Regions from separate parts of the Agrococcus sp. Marseille-Q4369 genome, predicted to be linked through region 2. Evidence: predicted binding sites of a transcription regulator. Region 2 holds the regulator's gene; the other holds the start of a gene.

Region 1 (11,974 bases), 820 kb from region 2:
GGTCGCGCGACTGCTCGCGACGCGCGCGCTCACCGAGGCGTCGGGCCCCTCGTGGACGACGATCCTCCGCTCGGTCGGCGCCTACGAGGCGTACTTGCGCACCTACCGCGGCGTGCCCTCGTCGACGAACGCGGCGGAGTTCCTGCTGCTCGATCGCCTCTTCCCGCGCTCGATCCTGTTCTCGATCCGGGGAGCGGAGGACTGCCTGCACGACATCGAGCCGAGGCACGACCGCGTCGGCTACGTCGACCCGGCCCAGCGGATGCTCGGGCAGATCCGCGCGGAGCTCGAGTTCACGCCGATCCAGGAGATCATCGAGCGCCTGCCGACGGTGATGGACAAGGTGCAGTCGACCACGACGGCCGTGTCGCACGCGGTGCGCGAGCGCTACTTCCCGACCCACAACATGCCCGCCTGGACGAGGGAGGCCTCGTGAGCCGGCTCCGCATCCGCCACACCACCGGCTACCGCTACGAGCGGCCCGTCGTCGCCTCCTACAACGAGTCGCGCATGCTGCCGTCGACGAGCGACGGCCAGTTCGTCATCTACTCGAACCTCGACGTGCGCCCGAGCACCTCGGTCAACACCTACGACGACTACTGGGGCACGAAGGTCGTCTCGTTCGACGTGCTCGCGCCGCACACGGAGCTGCAGCTGACGGCGACGAGCCTCGTCGAGGTGCGGCCGCGGCTCACCGGCGGGCACGAGCTCTCGTGGGAGCAGCTCGAGAAGGTCGCGGCGCGAGCGACGCAGTACGTCGAGCAGCTCGGGCAGACGCGGCGCACGCGCCCGTCGGCCGACCTCGTCGCGTCGGCGCGGATGATCGCGGATGCGTCCGAGACGCCGGGCGCCGCGGCGGCGGCGATCGCCCGGATGGTCGGCGAGCAGATCGAGTACATGTCGGGCGTCACGCACGTGCACACGCTGGCCTCCGAGGCATGGGAGAACCGCAAGGGCGTGTGCCAGGACATCGCGCACATCACGATCGGGGCGCTGCGCTCGGTCGGGATCCCGGCGCGCTACGTCTCAGGCTACCTGCACCCCAAGCGCGAGCCGGTGATCGGCGAGACGATCCGGGGCGAGTCGCACGCGTGGGTCGAGTGGTTCACCGGTGAGTGGAACGCATGGGACCCGACGAACCTCATCGACATCGGCGACCGCCATGTGAAGGTCGGCCTCGGCCGCGACTACAACGACGTGCCGCCGCTGCGCGGCGTCTACGCCGGAGCGGGCAAGAGCGAGCTGTTCGTCTCGGTGGAGATCACGAAGGAGAGCTGAGCCCTGTCGGCGCAGACCGAGCGCGGCTCAGGTCCGCAGCACCAGGTTGCGTCGCGCGTGGAAGTCTGCGGCAGCCCAGCTCGGGCGCCTGCGGCGGTCGCCCAGGCGATGCAGCAGCCTGCGCTCCGTCAGCGATGCGCCGCGTCCGCGCACTCGTCGACGCGGTCGCGCCAGGGGCGGAGGCGCTGGCAGAGGCGGCGGGTCGGGCAGCCTCACCGCGAGCGATGTCGCGGCGGCGGCTGATGCGGTGGCTGCGCCGGCGGTGATCGCGCGCAGCGGTTCTCCGGAGCGAACGGCGCGCGCGTAGGGATCGCTCGGCCGCAGCTGCGGCACGACGCGCCAGTCGCCCGGCTCACCGACGACGAGGAGCCGGCCCGCGTGCACCTCGTGATGGCAGTGCGTGCAGAGCAGAATCCCGTTCTCGGTGTCGGTCGGCCCGCCTCGGCTCCACCAGAGCACGTGGTGCACCTCGGTCCAGGCGACCGGCATGTGGCAGCCGGGCGTCGCGCATCCCTCGTACTGGACGGCGAGTGCCATGCGCTGCGGCTTGGTGAAGAGGCGCTGCTCGCGCCCGAGGTCGAGCACGTGGCCGCGCTCGTCGACGACCGCGCGCTGCACGACTGCCTCGCACAGCAGTCGATCGACGGTCTCGATGGGCACGAGGTCGCCGGTGTGCTCGATGGCGAGGGTGCGCTCCCGGTGCTCCGCGTTCTGCATGTACGCGTCGAACGCCTCGATCGTGCCGTTCAGGACGATGCGCGGTGGCGCCCCACCCGCGAGGGGAGCGTCACCGGACGCCGCGTGCGCCGCGACGAGCCCCATGAGCACGTCGTGCCGCTTCTGTCCGAGCGAGCGGTTGTCGAGGTCGGCCTCGGCTGCATCGTCGCGCGGCGCGTCGTCGTCGACGAATCGCACCTTCGCGCGCGGCGCGGTGTACGCATCCATCAGCGCCTTGAACTGCGAGCCGAGCTCCGCCGGGGAGTCGCCCTCGAAGTGCCACATGCCGTTCTGCCGCTGCCAGATGCGCAGGTCGCGCTGCGCGTACTGCCGCTCGGCGTTCGGCAGCACGCCGTCGGGATCGAGGTACGTCGCGAAGGCCTTCGCGCGGACGGCGAGCAGCTCTGGCACGAGGGGCGCTGCGGCGTCGGTGGCCGCCTCGACGAGCTTCTGCTCAGCCCAGGCGAGCTGGTCGAGATCTGCCCTCGGCGCGGCCGGGGCGAGCTCGGAGACGATGGTGCGCACCTGGGCGAGCGAGATCGCGCCCTCGGCGAGCGCGGCCGCGACGAGCGGGAACGGTGCTTCGACGCTGCCGCCGCTGATGCCGACCGATCGACTGGTCGCCCTGGCCGTCGAGAGCAGCTCTGCCGCCTGGCCCGCACGGATGCCGAACGCCGAGGCGACGGCCTCCTTCGGGCTGCGCTTGCCCATCAAAGCGCAGATCGACGACTCCTCTGGACCCTTCGAGCGCTGCTCGATCTCGCCCGCGAGGCGAACGCGCTGCGCATCGACGATGCGGGCGAGCTCTGCCGTCTGGTGCAGCAGATCGACGACCTCCTGGCGCGGAGCGCTGGAGATGGAGGCGAGGTCATCGAGCACGGCGCGGGCGGCGCGGATCGCTGCCGCGGCCTGCTCGGTGGTCGACATCACTGCCTCCTCGAATCCCTGTTCCGCACAGAGTATTGAAGACCACCCACACGCCGCGGACCCGGGTCGATGGCTGTGGACAACTCGGGCGACCGCGGCCCAACTGCCCGCGCCAGCGTCTGGCGCGGCACCGCGCCCGGATCTACCCTTCCTGCATGTGCAGGAACATCACCGAGCTCCGCGGTCTCGAGCCAGCCGCGAACGACGAGGAGATCGAGGCCGCTGCCCGCCAGTACATCCGCAAGGTGTCGGGCATCACGCATCCGACCGACCGCACTCGCGACGCGTTTGAGCGGGCCGTCGCCGAGGTCGCGCACATCACGCACCACTTGCTCGAGGACCTGCCCGAGCGACGGCAGCCGCCGAAGACGGTGCCGCCGCTGCGGCGGCCCGAGGTGCGCGTCCGCATCGCCGAGCGGGAGGCGCTCGCGGCGGGCTGAGGGCCGCCGCTCCGTCGCACGGGGGAGTCGCGAGCTGACCCGCGCCCATAGCGTGGAGGCATGGCGAGATGGCTCGGGTTCTTCGGTTGGGTCGGCCTCGGCATGGCCGTCGGCGCGGTCGCAGCTACGGCGTTCGACGCGCCCGCCGATCAGCTGGGGATCTGGATGATCTTCGGCGTCGCCGGCGGGATGATGGCGGAGGCGCTGTTCGGACAGCCGTCGACCGCCGTTGAAGATGCTGACGGCGTGTAGGGCCGCCGAGGGGTCTCGCACTACGCGCCTGAACGCATCCGCTCAGTGATCTCGTCCATGACGCGCATGATCGCCACCGTCTCGTCGAGCGGCATGAGCTCGCTCTCGAGCCGCCCCTCTGCGATGCAGCGCTCGACCTCGGCGGACTGGAACTGCATGCCTCGCCCGACGAGCTGGGGCTCGAACTCCTCGACCGCGGTGGAGTGAGCGGATGCGTGGCGTCGCCGGTAGCGCGTCCACGCGTAGAACGCGGGGTCGAGCTCGATGACGCCGTCAGTGCCCGCGATCGTCGCGCGGTTCGAGCCGAGCGTCATCATCGAGAACGTGTGCGTCGAGATGCCGCCGCCCGCGTGCTCGAGGATCGCCGAGCCGCGGTGGTCGACGCCGAAGCCGTCGACGACGCCGGATGCCTGGATGCGGGTAACCGGCCCGAGGATCGCGTGCGCGATCGAGACGCAGTAGACGCCGAGGTCGAGCAGCGCGCCGCCGCCGAGCGCCGCCTCGATGAGGCGGCTGCCGGGGGAGAGGTCGAGCATCTGCGAGTGGTCGGCCTGCACGCTCAGCACGTCGCCGAGCTCGCCGGCCGCGATCCGCTCGCGGACGGCGACCATGGTGGGGAGGAAGCGCGTCCACATGGCCTCCATCGCGAACACGCCCTGCGCGCGCGCCGCGTCGACGACCGCCTGCGCGTCATCGCCATTCGTCGTGAACGCCTTCTCGACGAGCACATGCTTGCCGGCGTCGATCGCCAGGAGCGCGTGCTCCCGGTGGTGCGAGTGCGGGGTCGCGACGTAGATGACGTCGACCTCGGGATCGCTGACGAGCGCCTCGTAGCCGAGGTGCACGTTCGGGATGCCGTGCCGCTCGGCGAACGCTCGGGCGCGCTCGTCGTCGCGGCTCCCCACCGCGACCGTGCGCATGCCCGCCGTCGCGAGGTCGCGGGCGAAGGCGCCGGCGATACCTCCGGCGCCTAGGATGCCCCAACCGGGGGAGGAGGTCGTCATGCGGAGACCCTAGTGCGATCTCCCTCGTCGGAGGGAGGCGGCCGTCGGCGCCGCTCCCTAGCGTGGCCTGCATGGACGAGAAGCGAGCAGGGATGTTCGGCGCCGGCATCGCGATCGGCCTCGGCATCGGGGCTGCGATCGGTGTCGCGATGGACAACCTCGCGCTCGGCATCGCGATCGGCATGGGCATCGGCATCGCGTTCGGCGTGGCCTTCGGGGCCAGCCAGGACGACTCGCGCGGCTCCGACGGCGGCACTGCTGCGCAGCCGGACGACGGCGGCGACAGTGGAGACGGCGGCGCCGGGGGCGGCGACTAGCCTCCGCAGCCGGCTGCCGTCGGGTTGGCCATGCAGTCGCCGTTCGTGAGCACGGTCCCGACCTCGAAGATCTTCACGCCGACGCTCGGCGCCGCGACCGGCAGCGTGCCGGGCACGGGGAACCAGCCGCCGCCTGCGTCGACCTCGGCGGTGAAGACGACGGTGAGGGATGCGGTCACATCGTCGCGGGACGCGTACGTGTGGCTCGTGGTCGTCTCGGTCCACGACTCTTCCGGTCCGTGCCATGGGCTTCCGGATGCGGTGCTCGTCTCCGACGTCCCGTCCCCGTAGTCGAAGACGTACGAGGTCGGCGTCCACCGCACCTCGATCGGGACGTCGAACAGCTGACCGGTCATCGTGTGCGTCTGAGCAGTCGCGTAGAAGTTGGTCGGCGTGCCGACGACGCCCCAGCCGTCCGGCTCAACCACGAGCTCGCCCACGAGCGGGCGGAAAGCTGCGAGGTCGCTGATGGTGATGGGGTCGAAGGACTCAGCTTCCAGTGGCTCCCCCGGCGGAGGAGGGGGTGGCGGGCACTCGTCCACGTTCTCGCCCATCGCGACGCAGCGGTCGTGGAGCATCTGGAGATAGGCACGCCACGCACGCTCGGCTTCGTCGTTCGGAGCGGCGATGGCTGATCCTCCAGCGCCCGGCTCGGCCGGGCCGATCCCCGGGTGGATGAGCGACCCGCCCACCACGACTTCGCCACTACCCGGATCGATGAAGCAGTGCCCGCTCCACAGATCCAGTTCAGTGCATGGGTCCGCGGGCGGTCCTGATGTAGTGAGTAAGGCGGCACCTATAGCCGCCGCGACTAGCCAGTGCATTCGGCAGCGTCCTGATGGGGCTCCAGCGATCGAATCAGCGCCGTGCCGTCAGAGAGAGAGAAGTCTGCAGTCCACCGCAAGACTGCGGCACCTGGTCGCTCGAGGCCCTGGTCGTCGATCGTGCGGAGCCCGCTGCTGTCGGTGCACAGATCGGCGATCACGCCGTCCGCGCTGAAGTCCGTTGTTGCGAACGTCAGGACGGTAGGGACTCCGCGCGTGACTTGACCGCGGTCCAACGACGTCTGAATAGCTTCGGCATACTCCGCCGCGAGCGCGGGTTCGGCGTACGCTTCGAGTCCTGCGGCCGACGGCGACCGGTCTGCGAACTGCGCGTCCACAGCGCTGAAGAATCCATCGAAGGCAGCACGCGCCGCGGCCTCTGCGCTTACCTCGGTGACCACCGACTCGGACGGCGTTGTGGTTGGCGAGTTCGTCGGCTGCGGATCCGAGGTGCCGCACCCCGCTAAGGCCACGCTGACGAGTAGGGCCAGGGCTGCCCGCGCCGTCCGCTTTCGGAACATGCGGGCAGAGTACGCGAGCAGCGTCGGACGCCGACAGTGCTCTCCACAGGCTCACGTGCCGACCCGAGTGACGAGCACTCGCTTATGTCCCCCAACACAAACTCGGACAAAGAAACATCGCGAATGGACTTGCGCTTCTCGCTCCGACCGTTATACCTTCATGACCGCGAACTTCCACGCCAAGCTGAAAGGAGGAGCTCGCGATGTTCATCACCGACATGATTCCCGCTGGGACCCTCCTCGCTGGCGGGGTCTGCTAGCGGCGGAGCGCACGGGCCGACGGCTGCCGAGTCCATCACGGACTCGTTCTTGCCAGGCCACAGCAGGCTTCTGAGCCCTGCGTCTCCTCTCTTCACCGCACGCTGACCACGGCTGCTGCACGGCGCCCGGACACCTGCCGGCCGCTCTGCTCCCGCCGCACTCCGCGCAGCCGCATTCATCACTCGAGTGCAGCGAGCGCGCCATTCTCACGCAATTCATCTTGCGATATCTCGCGCCCATTGACGGGGCGAAATCGCCATGCCAGAAAGCAGAACCACCATGTCGAATTCGACGCTGGTGCTGCCGGCTCCTCGCCGGCTCGCACTGAACGCATCGCGCCACCTGGAGCGCTGGGCTCTCAAGCCCCAGCAGCTCGAGGAGCAGCGACGCGAGGCAGAGGCCTACGAGGCGGCACTCGCCGCTCGTGAGCAGTTCCGCCTCGACGCGCTCGCGCGCACCCTGCTGCGATGACCGCAGCCACAGCGGGGCCGTCCCTTCGGGGTCGGCCCCGCTTCTCGTTGCGGCGCTACTCCTCGACCAACCGGCGCAGCTCGGCGCCGATCGCGCGCATCGACGTCAGCACCGCATCCGTCGTGTCCGTCTCCGGCGCCCAGTTCGCGAGCGCCGCGTAGGCGAGCGTGCGCCGCGCGCCCAGCACGAGTCCGGCGTCGACTCGGACACCCGCATCGGTGCCGGTCTTGTTCACGATCCCAGGGTGCTCGGCTCCGTGACCGTGGGACAGCGGATCCTTCGCGAACGCCGCGGCGACCATGCTGAGGTCGACCGAATGGCGGAGCCAGCCGAGCACCCGGTCGCTCACTGCCGCCGACCCCAGCCTGCGAGCCGCGAGTCGCACCATGAGGTCTGCGAGACCGGTGGCGGATGCGGTCCCGAGCCGGGCGGGATGCTCCGGCCCCCGGTGGTCGCGCACGCGATCGTGCAGGCGCACGCCCTCGATGCCGAGCTCTGCGCGCACGCGCTCGACCGCATCCAGACCGATCCGCTCGAGCAGCGCGTTGGTCGCGAGGTTGTCGCTCACGGATGCGACGAGCATCGCGGCATCCCCCACCGCGAGCGTCGATTGCGCGAGGTGCTGCCACAGACCGGAGTCGCCGACCGGCTCGACGCTCGACCGGTCGAGCCGCTCGTCGAGGTCGAGGTCGCCGCGCTCGGCGAGCACCGCACACGCGACGAGCAGCAGCAGCTTCGGCGTCGACGCGGCTGAGAGCTCAAGCTCGGGCGATCTCGAGAGGACGGTCTCGCCCGTCGCGACGTCACGCACGAGCACCGACCAGGTCGCGGCGTCGGTGAGGGGCGGATGCGTTGCGGTCATCGAGGGGGAGTCTACGAAGCGGGGGTTCGTCTCGATGCGCCACCTGCGGTGGCTCCTCGACGAACGGGTGGCGATCGGCACGCCACTTCCAGTCGGTGAGGCTAGCGTGACCGCATGGCCCGGCCGTCGTCATCGTCCGCCGGCGCGCCCGAGAGCCGCCGCGCATCCGTCGCGCCGAAGGCCAAGCGCGCGCTCTACCGCTGGCTGCCGCCCGAGCGCATCGCGATCGCCGTGCGCACCGCGCTCGCAGCGATGGTCGCGCTCGGCATCGGGTCGATCCTGCCCGGCGGCCTCTCGGACTACGCCTACGCCGCCCCGCTCGGCGCCTTCATCACCGTCGGCACCACCTTCTTCACCATCGCGCGCGCCGCGCTCCAGCAGGCGCTCGGCCTCGTGCTCGGCGCAGCCCTCGGCATGGCGATGCTGTGGATCGACATCCCGGCCCTCGCCAAGATCGGCATCATCGGCGCCGTCGGCGTCGTGCTGCAGGGCGCGGCGACGCTCGGCATCGGCGCAAGCGTCGTGCCGGTCGTCGCGGTGCTCGTCATCCTCTTCGGCGGCGCTGACCCCGACGGCTACGCGACCGGCTACGTCGGCCAGTTCACGCTCGGCCTCGTCGTCGGCGTCATCATCAACGCGCTCGCCCGGCCGCCGCTGTGGGATCGAGAGGCGCACCGACGCATCAACACCTCGGTGCTCGAGCTCGCCGATCGCTTCGACGAGCTCGCCGAGACGCTCCGCGGCGAGTGGCCGCCCGAGCGGGAGGACTGGGCCTCGTGGGGTCCCGAGCTCGAGGGGTGGGTGGATGCGCTCGCCGACGACGTGCGCGAGGCTCGCGAGAGCAGGCGGCTCAACCCGCGCGCCAAGCTTCGACCGCACGACGTCGAGCGCGATGCCGCAGCGGTCGCGGCGCTGCGGGCGGTCGTGCATCGCGCGATCGATGTGCTCGACGCGCTCGCGGGCGCTGCGTGGTCACAGCCGGTCGAGGTGAGCATCGACGAGGCGGAGCGGCAGCTCACCGCCGACGCGGTCGAGGCGCTCGCGGCGCACCTGCGGGCGTGGGAGGAGCTCGACGGCGTCGAGCAGGCATCGGATGCGTCGGGCAAGGCCATCGACGCGCTCTACGAGGAGGCGGTCACCCGGGACCGCCCCGAGTCGGGCCTCGCCGCGGTCGTGTTCGCGCTGCGCGCCATCCGGAGCCGCATCGACCGAGCGGCGGCGACGGCGGCGCCGCAGGTGCAGGGGCCGTAGCAGCGACAGCGCGGCCTGCGGGCGAACAGGTATAGGTCGTGTCGCTCCATCGCGGCCGCGTTTCCAGCGACTCGCCCTCTACCTGCAATGCGAGCGCGGCGCGGCGGCACGAACGCAGCGCCGCAGCGATGACTCACTGGTCGTCGATCGCCGAGCCCCGCATCGGCGCGACGAGCAGCGAGCCGCCCTCCCGCATCCACACCTGGCCGGTCGCGCGCTTCTCCTCCCGCGTCGCGAATCGATAGCGGTAGACGCGCGCCCGCACCCACGCGGGCGACGTCCGCCGAACGGATCGCGCGCGAGCAGCCGCAGGGTCGGCCGGTCGGCTTCCAGCAGGCGCACCAGCAGCATCCGGAACCACGGTCCGTGCGCGCCGAGGGCGAGGAACCACATGAGCCAGTCGAGCCGCAGGTGGTACGGCGCGAACCAGCCCGGCACGCGCCGCACGTCGCCCGGCTTGCCCCTGAACGCGTACTCGACCCAGTCGCCGTCCCGCGGCTCGGCCTCGAGCGTGCCCTCGATGATGATCTCGTCGCGCTGCTTCGTGACGGTGCCGAAGGCGCCGTAGGCGTTCGCCAGCCGCCACCGGTTGAACGACGCGTTCATGAGCTGGCGGCGCGAGAAGAGGTTGCGCACCGACGGGATCGACAGCCACGCATAGCCGACGACGAGGACGATGGTGAGGATGCCGAACCACACGGGCGTCGGCTCGTAGTCGCCCGTCGACGGCCAGGCGGGCACGAGCCACGCGACGACGCGATCGTCGACGGCCGCGAAGCCGAGCACGATCGTGATCCAGTTGAGCCACGCGAAGTTGCCGGTGATGACGAGCCAGCCCTGCGTGAGGATCATGATCGCGGCGGAGACCGTCGCGACGGCGGCGAAGGCGAGCGAGATGCTGGCGGCGGGCCCTGCCCGGCCGATCGCGCCCGCGGCGGTGGCGCCGACGAACGCGACGGCGAGCACCCACGGCGCGATGAGCTGAGCGACGTGGTTGCCGAGCACCTCGAGCTTGTGCCACCACGCGGGCGCGAGGTGCGCCCAGCGGCTGAGCGGCCCCGGCATCGGCTGCGTCTCGTGGTGGTACATGAGCGCCGTGAGGTCGCGCCACTCGCTGCCGCCGCGCAGCTTGATCATGCCGGCGCCGAACTCGAGGCGGAAGACGAGCCAGACCATCAGCAGGAGCGTGAGCGCCGGGGGAGCGTGGTCGTCGGAACCGAGGAACGCGACAAGGAAGCCCGCCTCGCACAGCAGCAGCTCCCAGCCGAAGGCGTAGAACGTCTGCCCGATCGGGAGGATCGAGAGGTAGGCGATCCAGAGCGCGAGGAACGCGAGCATCGGCGCCCACGGCGGCCCCGCCTGTGGAAGACCGGCGACGAGCGTGAGCGCGATCGCGATGCAGACGACGCAGAGGATGCGCAGCATGCGGTCGGAGTAGTGCCACCGGAAGATGCTGGGCACGCCCTCGAGGCCGCCGGCGGCGATGTATCGCGGGGCGGGCTGGAGGCCGCGCTCGCCGAGCAGCGCGGGGAACTGGAGGAGGGTCGAGAGGAACGCGATCGCGAAGATCGCGGCGGTGCCGCGCTGCAGCACCTGCCGGGCGAGCTCGGCGTGCGGGGCGTCGAGCCACTCCAGCCACTCCAGCCCGACCATGACTCGCTCCTCCCCTGCGACCACAACCAGCGTGACGTCTCGCGATCCGGACGGCAATGAGCCCGGTGGGCGCAATGCCTCCTCGCCGGACAGCTGAGCTCAGGCGCGACCGGACGACGCCCGCCGTATGCGCTCTGCAAGGCGGTCGAGAACGCCGAGCACGTCGTCGCTCTGCCATAGCCGGTTCCTGCGACCGGCCGTCGTCTGTCGCAGCACGCCGTCCTCCTCGAGCCGGGCAAGTGCCGCGCCAGCGGTGGGGGCGGACACCCCAAGCCGCTGCATCACGAACTTCGTGTTCACGACCGGCTGTCCTATGAGCAGGTCGATCAGCGGCCAAGCCGACGAATGGGACCGTGCAGTCGTTCGATCCCGCATCGACGCGCGGGCTTCGGCGAGCCCATCGATCAGACTCGTGCCGAATGATGCCGCTTGCCTGGCAGAGCGAGCAAAGGTCTCCAGGATGGGTCGAGCGTCGCCTTCGCGGAAGGCGGTCAGCGCAGTGAAGTAGCCCTCCGGGTCAGTCAGCAGCCCGGCAGAGATAGGCGTCGCGACACGACGGGTGGTGCCCGCGCGTCGCAGCATCGCATGCACGAGCGCGCGCCCGGTCCTGCCGTTGCCGTCGGTGAAGGGGTGGATCGTCTCGAACTGCGCGTGTGCGAGCGCCGCGTGCGCGAGTGAAGGGAGGTCGTTGCGCTCGATGAATGCCGCGAGATCTTGCATGTCGGCTGCGACGCGCTGATGGAGTGGCGGCACGAACGATGCGGTTCGGGGCCCCGCGCCACCGCCGATCCACACCTGCTCGGCGCGGAAGGCTCCCGGCGTGTGCCGATCTTGTCCCCGCATGAGCGCCCGGTGCATCTCCAGGATGCTCGCAACGCCCGGCCGCTCAGCCAGGCGCAGCGCCGCGTCCATGGCGCGGACGTTCCCATGCACCTGCATCGCGTTGGTGCCGGTCTCCTCACCGATCTCGGCCAGGGCCAGCTTCCTCGCGCTCGCCGTCAGGCCTTCGATCTGCGACGACGACGCACTCTCGGTGCGCAGGAGGATCGACTGCAGCGGAGCGACCTCTGCTTCGCCTCGAAGCTGCTCATCGGCGTGTGCATCGAGACGCACGAGCGCACCGGTCGCTTCGTCGAGGTCAGCGGCGAGGTCAGCAGGCAGGCGCACCTCGAGCTGCGAGACATGAGGCACGACCG
Region 2 (11,974 bases):
CAGGACGGCACCGGCCGTCTGCTCCCAGAGCGAGTCCATCGTGCCGTCGGCGACGGCCTCCTCCAGGACGTCGTTGATCCAGTCGCGGAACGCCTGGTCGCCCTTCTCGAGGCCGATGCCGTACGGCTCCTGCGTGAAGGTCTCGCCCTCGTTCACGAGCTCGAACTCGCCCGCGTTCTGGTCGACGAAGCCGGCGAGGATCACGTTGTCGGTCGTGACCGCGACGACCTGGCCGTTGCGCAGCGGGTCGAGGCAGTTCGAGTAGGTGTCGGTCGCCTGGAGCGTCGCGCCGTACTCGTCGACGATGCGGGCAGCGGGCGTCGAGCCCTCGACCGAGCAGACCGCGAGGCCCGCGACGTCGTCGGGACCGGCGATGCCCTCGGGGTTGCCCGCCTGCACCATGAGCGCCTGGCCGGCCTCGTAGTAGGGGCCCGCGAAGTCGACCTTCTCCTTGCGCGCGTCGTTGATCGTGTAGGTCGCCGCGACGATGTCGACGGTGCCGTTCTCGATGAACGTCTCGCGGTTGGCGGAGACCGTCTCCTCCCACTGGATGTCGTCGAACGCGATGCCGAGCTCGGCCGCGATGAGCGAGCCGACCGCGACGTCGAAGCCCTCGGGCTTGCCGTCGGGGCCGACGAGCCCGAAGAGGGGCTGGTCGAACTTCGTGCCGATCGTGATCGAGCCCGCCTCGGCCAGCTCGGCCATGGTCGTGCCCGCCTCGAACTCGGGCGACTCCGCGACCTCGAGGCCGTAGGGGTGGTCGGACGTCGTGGCCGAGCCGGTGTCGGTCGGCTCCTCCGGCGCCTCGGACGAGGTCGTGCCGGCGGGGCCGCCGCACGCGGTGAGTGCGAGGACCGCGAACGCGGCCACGCCGAGCGTGAGCTTGCTGCGCATGGTGCTTCTCCTTCTTCGGGGGTGCTGGGACTTGCGGATCAGTGCGTCAGGATCTTCGAGAGGAAGTCCTTGGCGCGAGCCGACTGGGGGTTCGAGAAGAACGACTCGGGCGTCGAGTCCTCGACAACCTTGCCGTCGGCCATGAAGAGCACGCGGTCGGCCGCCTTGCGGGCGAAGCCCATCTCGTGCGTGACGGTGATCATCGTCATGCCGCCGTGGGCGAGCTCGACCATGACGTCGAGCACCTCGTTGATCATCTCGGGGTCGAGCGCGCTCGTCGGCTCGTCGAAGAGCATGAGCTTCGGCTCCATCGCGAGCGAGCGGGCGATCGCGACGCGCTGCTGCTGGCCGCCCGAGAGCTGGGCCGGCATCTTGTGCGCCTGGTTGGCGATGCCGACGCGCTCGAGCAGGTGCATCGCGCGCTCCTCGGCGTCCTTGCGCTTCAGGCCGCGCACCTTGATGGGGCCGAGCGTGACGTTCTCGAGGATCGACTTGTGCGAGAAGAGGTTGAACGACTGGAAGACCATGCCGACGTCGGCGCGCAGCTGCGCGAGGGCCTTGCCCTCCTTCGGCAGCGGCACGCCGTCGATGCGGATCTCGCCCGAGTCGATCGTCTCGAGCCGGTTGATCGCGCGGCAGAAGGTCGACTTGCCGGAGCCCGAGGGGCCGATCACCACGACGACCTGACCCTTGGGGATCGAGACGTCGATGTCGTTCAGGACGTGGAGGTCGCCGTAGTGCTTGTTGACGTGGTCGAGCTCGACGAGGGGCTGCATGCGCTCATCAAAGCACGGCGCGCGCCGTCGATTCGTCCAGCAGTGCCAGATCGCAATGGAATGGTTACACGCCGCGCTGGGCGAGCGCACTCTGGTAGAGGCAGACCGAGGCGGCGGTCGCGAGGTTGAGCGACTCCGCGCGGCCGTAGATCGGCAGCCGAGCCGCGCGGTCGGCGAGCGAGAGCGTCGCTTCGTCGAGGCCGCGCGCCTCGTTGCCGAACAGCCACGCGGTCGGGCCCGACAGCATCCCCTCGCCCTGGAGCGCGACGAGGTCGTCGCCCGAGACGTCGGCGGCGAGCACGGTCAGTCCCGCCGCCTGCGCGGCGGCGACGGCGTCGGCCGTCGAGGCGCCGACGGAGACGTCGAGGTGGAAGAGCGAGCCGGTCGTCGAGCGCACGACCTTGGGCGAGAAGGGGTCGACGGAGTTCGCGGTGACGACGACGGCGGATGCGCCGGCCGCGTCGGCGGCGCGGAGGATCGTGCCGAGGTTGCCCGGGTCGCGCACCTCGTGGAGGATCGCGACGAGCGGGTGCTCGGCCGCCGCCGCGCGCTCGATCGCGGTCTCGAGGGCGATGGGAGACTGCTTCGCGACGGCGACGATGCCCTGCGGCCGCACGGTGTCGGTCATGGCTTTCAGGGCGCGGTCGGAGACCGCGGTGAGCTGCCGCGCGTCGACGCGGTCGAGCAGCTCGGCGTGGCGCTCGCGCGCCGCATCGGTCGCGAAGACCTCGACGAGCGACGCGGGCGCGAAGCGCAGCGCCTCGTCGAGCGCGGCCGGTCCCTCCAACAGGAACAGCCCGGTCTCGGACCGGGCTGTTCGCTGCTGGAGCTTGGCAGCCGCTCGCACGCGAGGCGCGCGGGGGCTGTCGAGCATGTCAGGCCGCGTTCTGCGGAGCCGAGGTGTCGGCGGGCAGGGCGGCCTTGGCCGACTCGACGAGCGCGGCGAACGTCGCCGGCTCGTTGACCGCGAGCTCGGCGAGCATGCGGCGGTCGACCTCGATGCCCGCGAGGCCGAGGCCCTGGATGAGGCGGTTGTACGTCAGGCCGTTCGCGCGCGACGCGGCGTTGATGCGCTGGATCCACAGGCGGCGGAAGTCGCCCTTTTTCGCCTTGCGGTCGCGGAACGCGTAGACGTGCGAGTGGAGCAGCTGCTCCTTCGCCTTGCGGTACAGCCGCGAGCGCTGGCCGCGGTAGCCCTCGGCCTGCTCGAGGATGACGCGGCGCTTCTTGGCGGCGTTGACGGCCCTCTTGACACGTGCCATGAGTGGTTCTCTCTCTTCGTCTCTACTTCGTCGCGCGCGTCAGCGGGCGAGCAGCTTCTTGATGGTCTTGGCGTCGGCGGGCGCGAGCACCTTGTCCTTGTTGAGGCGGCGCGTCTGGACCGACGACTTGACCTCGAGGTTGTGGCGCATGCCGGCCTGCTGCTTGCGGATCTTGCCGGTCCCCGTCACCTTGAAGCGCTTCTTGGCACCGGAGTGCGTCTTCTGCTTGGGCATTCTTCTCTCCTACTCGGATGCTGGCTTGTCCGCGGGCTTGCCTGCGGGCTTGGCCTTGGGTGCCGCGGGCTTGACCGCCGAGGGCGCCGCGGGCTTGGCCCCGGGCTTCGGGGCGGCGGGCGTCGCAGCGGGCTTGGGTGCTGCGGGCGCAGCGGGGGCGGCTGCCCCGGGTGCGGCAGCGGGCTTCGGCATCGACGCCGGGCGCGGCGCGTTGGCCGGCGTGGGCGCGATGGTGCGGGGCGCCTGGCGCGGCCGCGAGTCGGAGCGCGACTCGCTCGAGCGCGACTCCGAGCTGCGCTCGGACGACGGGCGCGACGGACGATCGCTCGACGGGCGGTCGCTCGACGAACGCGACGAGCGGTCCGGGCGCGAGGAGCGGTCGGAGTCGGTGCGCGGCACGCGCATCGGCTCGCCGCTCGGCGGTGCGGGCGTGCGCGCCGGCGCCGGTCGCGGCGCGGGGCGCGAGGCCTCGAGCTCGGCCTGGCGCTGGGCCTTCCGCTCCGACTCGAGGCGGCGCTTCTCCTGCGCGGCCTTCCGCTGCTCGGAGCGAGCGGCGTTCTGCTCGGTCTTCGCGTCGGCCTTCGAGCGCACGGGGCCCACGACCATCGTCATGTTGCGGCCGTCGAGCGTCGGCGACGACTCGACGACGCCGTACTCGCGGATGTCCTCGGCGAAGCGCTGCAGCAGCTTGGCACCCATCTCCGGGCGCGACTGCTCGCGACCGCGGAAGAGGATCATGGCCTTGACCTTGTCGCCGCCCTCGAGGAACCCCTGCGCGCGCTTGCGCTTCGTCTCGTAGTCGTGCTCGTCGATCTTGAGGCGGAAGCGGACCTCCTTGAGGACCGTGTTCGCCTGGTTGCGACGCGCATCCTTCGCCTTCTGCGCCTGCTCGTACTTGAACTTGCCGTAGTCCATGATCTTGACCACGGGCGGCCGCGCGGCGGGAGCGACCTCGACGAGGTCGAGCTCTGCCTCGCGGGCAAGGCGAAGGGCATCCTCGACCCTCACGACGCCGACCTGCTCGCCGGCGGGGCCGACCAGACGGACTTCTGGGACGCGGATGCGCTCGTTGATGCGGGGATCGCTGATCGCGGGCTCCTTCTCGTTGCTGCTGTGTGCTGGTGCACGGCGAACGAGGAGCCGAATACGCGCGATGTGCCGCGTGGCTCAGCACGAGCCGCTGCGCATCGAGTGACGCGCGCCGCCGTGCCGCTGACCCGTTAGCCTGGAACGACTGCGGGTGGGATTGCTCCTCTTTCACCTCCGGGCGAAAGCCCGAAACCTGCAGAACTCTACCAGAGACCAGCCTTCAGGAGAAGAGCGCGATGACTGACGCGATCGAGCACGACCACGACCACGACGCTCTCGCCGAGGCGCGCGACATCGCCGACGTCCCGGCGGTGGAGCTCATCAACACCGTCGCCATCCACCTGCTGAGCGCTGCGGCGGTCAAGGTCGGCCTCGCCGACGACCCCGAGCAGCAGATCGACCTCGACGAGGCGCGGAAGCTCATCAACGCGCTCGCGGGCCTCGTCACTGCGGCCGCTGCCGAGGTCGGGAGCGTCCACGCCGCGCCGCTGCGCGACGGCCTGCGCTCGGTGCAGCTCGCGTTCCGCGAGGCGAGCGCGATCCCCGACGCGCCGGGCAAGGGCCCGGGCGAGAAGTACACCGGCTCGGTCGTCTAGCGATCGGCCGCCTCAGCGCCGCTCGGCGCGCGTGACCGCCGCGAGCGGCGGTGCCGAGAGCGGCAGCGGCGAGGCTCCGCCGTCCCAGCGGTGCACGCGCAGCGCGAGGCTCTCGACGCGCGCTCGCAGCACCTCGGCCTCGCCGAGCGCGCTCGCGGCGCGGCCGACCTGCTCGGCGGCATCAGCTGAGCCGTCGACGAGCGCGTGCACCTCGAGGTCGGCGCCCGCGAGCCGGCAGCGCGGATCGCCGGTGGCGAGCACGACCGCCTGCACCGCCGATTGCTCGAACAGCGCGTCGAGCACGGCCTCGTGCACGGCCGCATCCTCCGCGCCCCACGCCCACGGGGCATCCGCCAGCATCGCCTCGAGCATCGTGCGCCCGAGCACGAACTCGCTCTCGGAGCCCGGGTCGAGCACGATCCGGCCCGGTCCGTCGAGCGCGGCCGCTGCCGCCCGCTGCACGCTCGAGGGCACGGGCCGCGCGGCCGCGTTCCAGGCCTGCATCGCCTGCACGTGCGAGAACATCGGCAGGATGGGCGCCCCGTCGGGGCCCTGCACCGTCACGATCGAGAGCTCCTGCGTCTTGTCGATCGTGCGGCCCCGCTCGTCGAGGCCTGTCTCCCCCGCCGCCGCGAGCAGCGGCACGAGCACGCGCTCGCCACGGAGCGCCTCGACGACCGCCGCTCGGTCCGCGCTGCCGTCGGCGAGCGCGCGCACCGCCTCGAGGTAGCCGGCCGGAGCCGACCCGTCGTCGTCCGCGTAGGTCGAGTCGTGGTGGTGGAACGAGCGCCCCGCCCAGGGTCGGCCGGCCGAGTCGACGTCGCGGCCGGGCGTCGGGCCCGGCATCGCCTACTGGCCCGCGACGTCGAGCGCCGCGGCGAGCGTGAACGCGCCGGCGTAGAGCGCCTTGCCGACGATCGCGCCCTCGACGCCGTGCGGCACGAGCTCGCGGAGCGCGGCGATGTCGTCGAGGCTCGCGACACCGCCGGAGGCGACGATGGGCTTCTCGGTGCGCTCGCCGACCTGCCGCAGCAGCTCGAGGTTCGGGCCCTTGAGGGTGCCGTCCTTCGTCACGTCGGTGACGACGTAGCGGCTGCAGCCGGCGGCCTCGAGCCGGTCGAGCACGTGCCACAGGTCGCCGCCGTCCTCGGTCCAGCCGCGCGCGGCGAGCGTCGTGCCGCGCACGTCGAGCCCGACGGCGATCTGGTCGCCGTACTCGGCGATGACGGATGCGGTCCACTCGGGGTTCTCGAGCGCGGCGGTGCCGAGGTTGATGCGCTTGACGCCGGTCGCGAGGGCCGCCTCGAGCGAGGCCTCGTCGCGGATGCCGCCCGAGAGCTCGACGTTGACGCGGCCCTTCGACGCCTTGATGACCTTGCGGATCACGGCGCGGTTGTCGCCGCGCCCGAAGGCGGCGTCGAGGTCGACGAGGTGCAGCCACTCCGCGCCCTGCCGGATCCAGTCCTCCGCGGCGTCGACTGGGCTCCCGAACGAGGTCTCGGTGCCCGCCTTGCCCTGCGTGAGCCGCACCGCCTTGCCGCCTGCGACGTCGATCGCGGGCAGCAGCTGCAGCTTGGGCGACTGGTTGAAGTCGGTCATGGGATGCGTTGCCTTCCGGACGGTGGCCGCGGCGCGGTGGAGCGCGCGGCCGGGTTGGATCAGAGCCCGCGGACCCAGTTCTCGAGCAGGCGCACGCCCGCTTCGCCCGACTTCTCGGGGTGGAACTGCGTCGCCGAGAGCGGGCCGTTCTCGACGGCGGCGATGAACCGCTCGCCGTGCTCGGCCCACGTGACGGCTGGCTGGCGCATGCGCGGGTGCGGGTCGATGCCCCACTCGGTGACGCCGTAGGAGTGGACGAAGTAGAAGCGCTCGTCGGCGAGGCCCGCGAAGAGCTGCGAGTGCTCGGGCGCCTCGACCTGTGCCCAGCCCATGTGGGGCAGCACGTCGGCCTGCAGGCGCCGCACGGTGCCGGGCCACTCGTCGAGGCCGCGCGTGTCGCCGCCGCCCTCCTCGCCGGTTGAGAAGAGGACCTGCATGCCGACGCAGATGCCGAGCACGGGCCGGCTGCCGGCGAGCCGGCGGCCGATGAGCTCGCCGCCGTGGATCGCCTGGATGCCCTCCATGCACGCGGCCATCGAGCCGACGCCGGGCACGACGAGACCGTCGGCCTCCATGATCGCGGTGCGGTCGGCCGTCAGGCGCACGTCGGCACCGGCCGCCTCGAGCGCCTTCGCGGCCGAGTGGACGTTGCCGAGCCCGTAGTCGAGCAGCGCGACGCGCTTGCGCTGGGCGGTCACAGTGCGCCCTTCGTCGACGGCACGCCGGTCACGCGGGGGTCGGGCTCGACCGCGACGCGCATCGCGCGCGCGAAGGCCTTGAACTCCGCCTCGGCGATGTGGTGCGGGTCGCGGCCCGCGAGCACCTCGATGTGCGCCGTGAGGCGGGCGTTGAGCGCGATGGCCTCGAAGGCGTGGCGCACGAGCGAGCCGGTGAAGTGTCCGCCGATGCGGTGCAGCTCGAAGCCCGCGGGCTCGCCGGAGTGCACGAGGAACGGGCGGCCGGAGAGGTCGACGACGGCGCGCGCGAGCGCCTCGTCGAGCGGCACGGTCGCGTCGCCGTAGCGGCGCACGCCGCGCTTGTCGCCGAGTGCCTCGCCGAGCGCGAGGCCGAGCGCGATCGCGGTGTCCTCCACCGTGTGGTGCGCGTCGATCTCGGTGTCGCCGCTCGCCTCGACCGTCAGGTCGATGAGCGAGTGCTTCGAGAACGCCGTCAGCATGTGGTCGAAGAAGGGCACCGTCGTCGAGATCGAGGAGGTGCCGGAGCCGTCGAGATCGACGGTGAGGCGGATGCTCGACTCGCTCGTCGTGCGCTCGATGGTTGCGGTGCGGGCCATCCTTCGATCCTAGTCCGCGCGCAGTTCGGCCATCGCGGCCAGCACGGCGCTCGTCTCGCCCCTCGTGCCCGCGGTGATGCGCAGCGTGCCCGGCAGACCGACGTCGCGCACGAGAATGCCGCGCTCCAGCAGGGCGCGGAAGGTCGCCTGCGGGTCGTCGACGCCCCCGACGAGCACGAAGTTCGCGTCCGACGGGTAGGGGCGGTAGCCGAGCCGGGAGAGCTCCTCGACCATGCGGTCGCGCTCGGCGCGCAGGTCGTCGACGCGCGAGAGCATGACGTCGCTGTGGCGCAGAGCCGCGACGGCCGCCGCCTGGGTGATGGCCGAGAGGTGGTAGGGCAGCCGCACGAGCCGGAGCGCGTCGATGACGGCCGGGTGGGCGGCGAGGTAGCCGACCCGCATGCCGGCGAACGCGAAGGCCTTGCTCATGGTGCGCGAGACGAGCAGCCGCGGGTGCCGCTCGAGCAGCGTGAGGGCCGTGCGGTCGCGGTCGCGAGCGAACTCGGCGTACGCCTCGTCGACGAGCACGATGCCGCGCGCCGCATCACAGGCCGCCTCGATCGTCTCGAGGTCGATGCCCGTGCCGGTCGGGTTGTTCGGCGAGCAGAGGAACACGACGTCGGGGTCGTGCTCGGCGATCGCCGCGCGGACGGCGCCGGCGTCGACGGTGAACTCCTCGTCCCTCGGCACCGGGACCCACCGCATCCCCACGCCCTGCGCGAGCAGCGGGTACATCGAGTAGGTGGGGGTGAACGACAGCAGCGTGCGACCGGGACCGCCGAAGGCCTGGAGCACGTGCTGGAGCACCTCGTTGGAGCCGTTGCCTGCCCAGATCTGCTCGGGCGTCACGCCGTGGCCCAAGTAGCGCGCGAACGAGCGGCGCAGCTCGTCGAACTCGCGGTCGGGGTAGCGGTTGGCGTCGGGCAGGGCGCGCGCGACCTCCTGCACGACGTCGAGCGCGACCTCCTCGGGCACCCGATAGGCGTTCTCGTTGACGTTGAGCCGCACGGGGACCTCGAGCTGCGGTGCGCCGTAGGGCGTCAGCCCGCGGAGGTCGTCGCGGATCGGGAGGTCGTCGAGGCTCGTCACCGATCCAGCCTAGGACTTCGGCGGATGCCGTCGGCCGCGCGCGACCCGGTCGCGGCGCGTGCTGCTCAGTCGGCGTACTGCGCGGGGATGGCGAGCCGCTCGCCCGGCTGGATGGCGCCGGCGATGCCGTTGAGCAGCTCGATCTCGGCGATGACGTCGCGCGGGTCGGCCTCGGGGGCGACGGCCTCGGCGATCTGCCAGAGCGACTGGCCCGGCACGACCGTGATGTGCTCGAACTCGGCGGTCGAGGCCGAGGAGGAGGCGACGGCACCGGCGACCGCGTCGCCGATGAGGCCCGCGCCGGCGAGCGCGCCCAGGGCGAGCACGGGCGCGGCGACGAGCAATGCGAGGGCGCGGCGGCCGCGAGCGGTCATGCGCAGGCGGAGCGTCGGTGCGGCGCCGGCGGTGGCGGTGATGGCGATGGCGGTCATGAGTGCCTCCTCTCGATCCAGTCCGAGGACTGGGATCCGCAGCCGGTGCTCGGCCGGGAGCACCGGCTGCGAATCTCTGTTTCGAATCTACTTTCGAACTGCCGCACGCGTCAACCCCGTCGTGGGAACTTTCTCCACGACTCGCTCGAACGTGCGTTTGATCCGGGCGCCCTCTCGGATACGCTTTCGAACCACCAGGAGTCCATCAGGCACCACTGACACGCGGGGATCGGGGCAACGGATGACGAGGCAGCTCACCGAGAAGCAGCAGGCGATCCTGCAGGTGATCCAGCGCGCCGTGAAGCAGCGCGGGTACCCGCCGAGCTACCGCGAGATCGGTGACGCCGTCGGCCTCTCGTCGCTCTCGAGCGTCACGCACCAGCTCGGGCAGCTCGAGCTCGCCGGCTGCATCCGCCGCGACCCGGCTCGTCCGCGCACGATCGAGGTGCTCGTCGACGACGAGATCGACGAGTCGGTCGGCTCGATCCAGCAGGCGGCGTTCGTGCCGCTCGTCGGCCGCATCGCCGCGGGCATCCCGATCACGGCCGAGGAGCAGGTCGACGACGTGTTCCCGCTGCCGAAGCAGCTCGTCGGCTCCGGCGATCTCTTCATGCTGCAGGTCGTCGGCGACTCGATGGTCGACGCCGCGATCTGCGACGGCGACTGGGTCGTCGTGCGTCAGCAGCGCGATGCCGTCAACGGCGACATCGTCGCGGCGATGCTCGACGGCGAGGCGACGGTCAAGGTGTTCAAGCAGCGCGACGGCCACACGTGGCTGCTGCCGCGCAACTCGGCATTCGAACCCATCCTCGGCGACGAGGCCGAGGTGCTCGGCCGCGTCGTCGCGGTCCTCAGGGCGGTCTGACCCTAGGCGACCACGAACTCCTCGAGCTGCCCCGCGGCAGCCGCGGTGACCATCGCCTCGACGCGCGTGCCGTCGGCCTCGTAGTCCTCGCGAAGCACCTCGAAGCGGTCGTGCAGCATCGCGATGATGTCGCCGCGATCGAAGGGCACGAGCAGCGAGACCGCGACCTCAGGCCGCGGCAGCAGCTCGGCGAGCCGCTCGAGGATCTCGTCGACGCCTTCGCCCGTGCGAGCAGACGCGAAGATCGCGTCGGGCTGCAGGCCGCGCAGCACGAGCCGATCGTCGTGGCTCACGAGATCCGCCTTGTTGAACACGACGATCTCGGGGATGGATCGGGCACCGGTCTCCCCCAGCACGTCGCGCACGGTCGCGATCTGCGACGCGGGGTCGGGGTGGCTCGCGTCGACGACGTGCACGATGACGTCCGACTCCGCGACCTCCTCGAGCGTCGAGCGGAACGCCTCGACGAGCTGGTGCGGCAGGTCGCGCACGAAGCCGACGGTGTCGGCGATCGTGAACTCGCGGCCGTCGGGCGTCTGCGTCCGCCGCACGGTCGAGTCGAGGGTCGCGAAGAGCGCGTTCTCGACGAGCACGCCCGCGCCCGTGATGCGGTTGAGCAGGCTCGACTTCCCGGCGTTCGTGTAGCCGGCGATCGCGACGCCCGGCACCTCGTTGCGGTCGCGGTTCGCCCGCTTCGCCTGGCGCACGGGGCCGAACCCCTTGATCTGCTTGCGGAGCCGTGCCATGCGCGAGTGGATGCGCCGGCGGTCGAGCTCGATCTTCGTCTCACCGGGGCCGCGCGAGCCCATGCCCGCGCCCTGCCCGCCGACCTGGCCACCGGCCTGGCGCGACATCGACTCGCCCCAGCCGCGCAGGCGCGGCAGCAGGTACTCGAGCTGCGCGAGCTCGACCTGCGCCTTGCCCTCTCGGCTCGTCGCGTGCTGGCTGAAGATGTCGAGGATGACCGCGGTGCGATCGATGACCTTGACCTTCACCCGGTCCTCGAGCGCGCGCCGCTGGCTCGGCGAGAGCTCGCTGTCGGCCACGACCGTGTCGGCGCCGAGCTCCTTCACCATCGCCGCGAGCTCCTCGGCCTTGCCGCGGCCCACGTAGATCGCCGGGTCGGGGTTCGGTCGCCGCTGGAGGACCCCGTCGAGCACGCGCGCGCCAGCGGTCTCGGCGAGCGCGGCGAGCTCGCGGAGCGAGTTCTCGGCGTCGTCGGCTGCGCCGCTGTAGACGCCCACGAGCACGACGTTCTCGAGCCGCAGCTGGCGGTACTCGACCTCGGTGACGTCCTCCAGCTCGGTGCGGAGGCCGTCGACACGGCGGAGCGCGGCGCGCTCCTCGCGGTCGAGCTGGTCGCCGTCGACGTCGCTGTGCGCGTCGTCGTCCTGCAGCGCCTGCGCGCGCTCGGCGAGCAGCTCGCGCTCGCCGGGCTCGGCCCACGCGAGGATGCGCTCCATCGCGCGCCCGCCGTCGGTGCCGTCCTGGGCTTCTGCCATGCGTTGCTTCCTTCTGTACTGTCGGATCCGTGTCGGACCACTACTTCTCGCCCGATCCTGCCGCGCCCGAGTCGGTCCGGACGCTCCGAGTGCCGATCGCGGGTCGAGAGCGGGAGATGGTGACCGCCGCCGGCGTCTTCTCCGGCGACCGCCTCGACGTCGGCACTGCGGTGCTGCTCGACGCCGTGCCCGCGCCGCCCGCGACGGGCGAGCTGCTCGACCTCGGCTGCGGGTGGGGGCCGATCGCCGCGACGCTCGCGCTCCGCTCCCCCGATGCCCGTGTCTGGGCCGTCGACGTCAACGCCCGAGCGCTCTCGCTCGTCGAGCGGAATGCCGAGCTGCT

Evidence for each region. The regulator LexA, encoded in region 2, represses DNA repair genes until DNA is damaged. The targets are predictions, from matches to a motif close to TCGAACANNTGTTCGA.
Region 1: a site for LexA is predicted at 2,933-2,948, ahead of JSQ78_RS08430 (HNH endonuclease signature motif containing protein). Genes of this name have one in related genera too.

The regions. Positions count from the first base shown of each region.
Region 1 is NZ_CP070501.1:1,674,095-1,686,068, reverse strand. Features, by position in the region: gene JSQ78_RS08440 (alpha-E domain-containing protein) at 1-436, shown strand, start outside; gene JSQ78_RS08435 (transglutaminase family protein) at 433-1,278, shown strand; gene JSQ78_RS08430 (HNH endonuclease signature motif containing protein) at 1,306-2,922, opposite strand; gene JSQ78_RS08425 (DUF2277 domain-containing protein) at 3,078-3,362, shown strand; gene JSQ78_RS08420 (hypothetical protein) at 3,423-3,614, shown strand; gene JSQ78_RS08415 (Gfo/Idh/MocA family protein) at 3,635-4,618, opposite strand; gene JSQ78_RS08410 (glycine zipper domain-containing protein) at 4,690-4,935, shown strand; gene JSQ78_RS08405 (hypothetical protein) at 4,932-5,375, opposite strand; gene JSQ78_RS08400 (hypothetical protein) at 5,747-6,280, opposite strand; gene JSQ78_RS08395 (hypothetical protein) at 6,821-7,012, shown strand; gene JSQ78_RS08390 (serine hydrolase) at 7,068-7,874, opposite strand; gene JSQ78_RS08385 (FUSC family protein) at 7,989-9,125, shown strand; partial or broken gene JSQ78_RS08380 (lipase maturation factor family protein) at 9,259-10,778, opposite strand; gene JSQ78_RS08375 (Fic family protein) at 10,878-11,974, opposite strand, start outside.
Region 2 is NZ_CP070501.1:853,594-865,567, forward strand. Features, by position in the region: gene JSQ78_RS04335 (glutamate ABC transporter substrate-binding protein) at 1-894, opposite strand, end outside; gene JSQ78_RS04340 (amino acid ABC transporter ATP-binding protein) at 933-1,670, opposite strand; gene JSQ78_RS04345 (TrmH family RNA methyltransferase) at 1,735-2,544, opposite strand; gene rplT (50S ribosomal protein L20) at 2,546-2,932, opposite strand; gene rpmI (50S ribosomal protein L35) at 2,972-3,166, opposite strand; gene infC (translation initiation factor IF-3) at 3,176-4,321, opposite strand; gene JSQ78_RS04365 (DUF1844 domain-containing protein) at 4,492-4,851, shown strand; gene JSQ78_RS04370 (SseB family protein) at 4,864-5,697, opposite strand; gene priA (bifunctional 1-(5-phosphoribosyl)-5-((5-phosphoribosylamino)methylideneamino)imidazole-4-carboxamide isomerase/phosphoribosylanthranilate isomerase PriA) at 5,701-6,450, opposite strand; gene hisH (imidazole glycerol phosphate synthase subunit HisH) at 6,510-7,148, opposite strand; gene hisB (imidazoleglycerol-phosphate dehydratase HisB) at 7,145-7,744, opposite strand; gene JSQ78_RS04390 (histidinol-phosphate transaminase) at 7,754-8,833, opposite strand; gene JSQ78_RS04395 (hypothetical protein) at 8,899-9,264, opposite strand; gene lexA (transcriptional repressor LexA) at 9,506-10,129, shown strand; gene hflX (GTPase HflX) at 10,132-11,631, opposite strand; gene JSQ78_RS04410 (class I SAM-dependent methyltransferase) at 11,661-11,974, shown strand, end outside.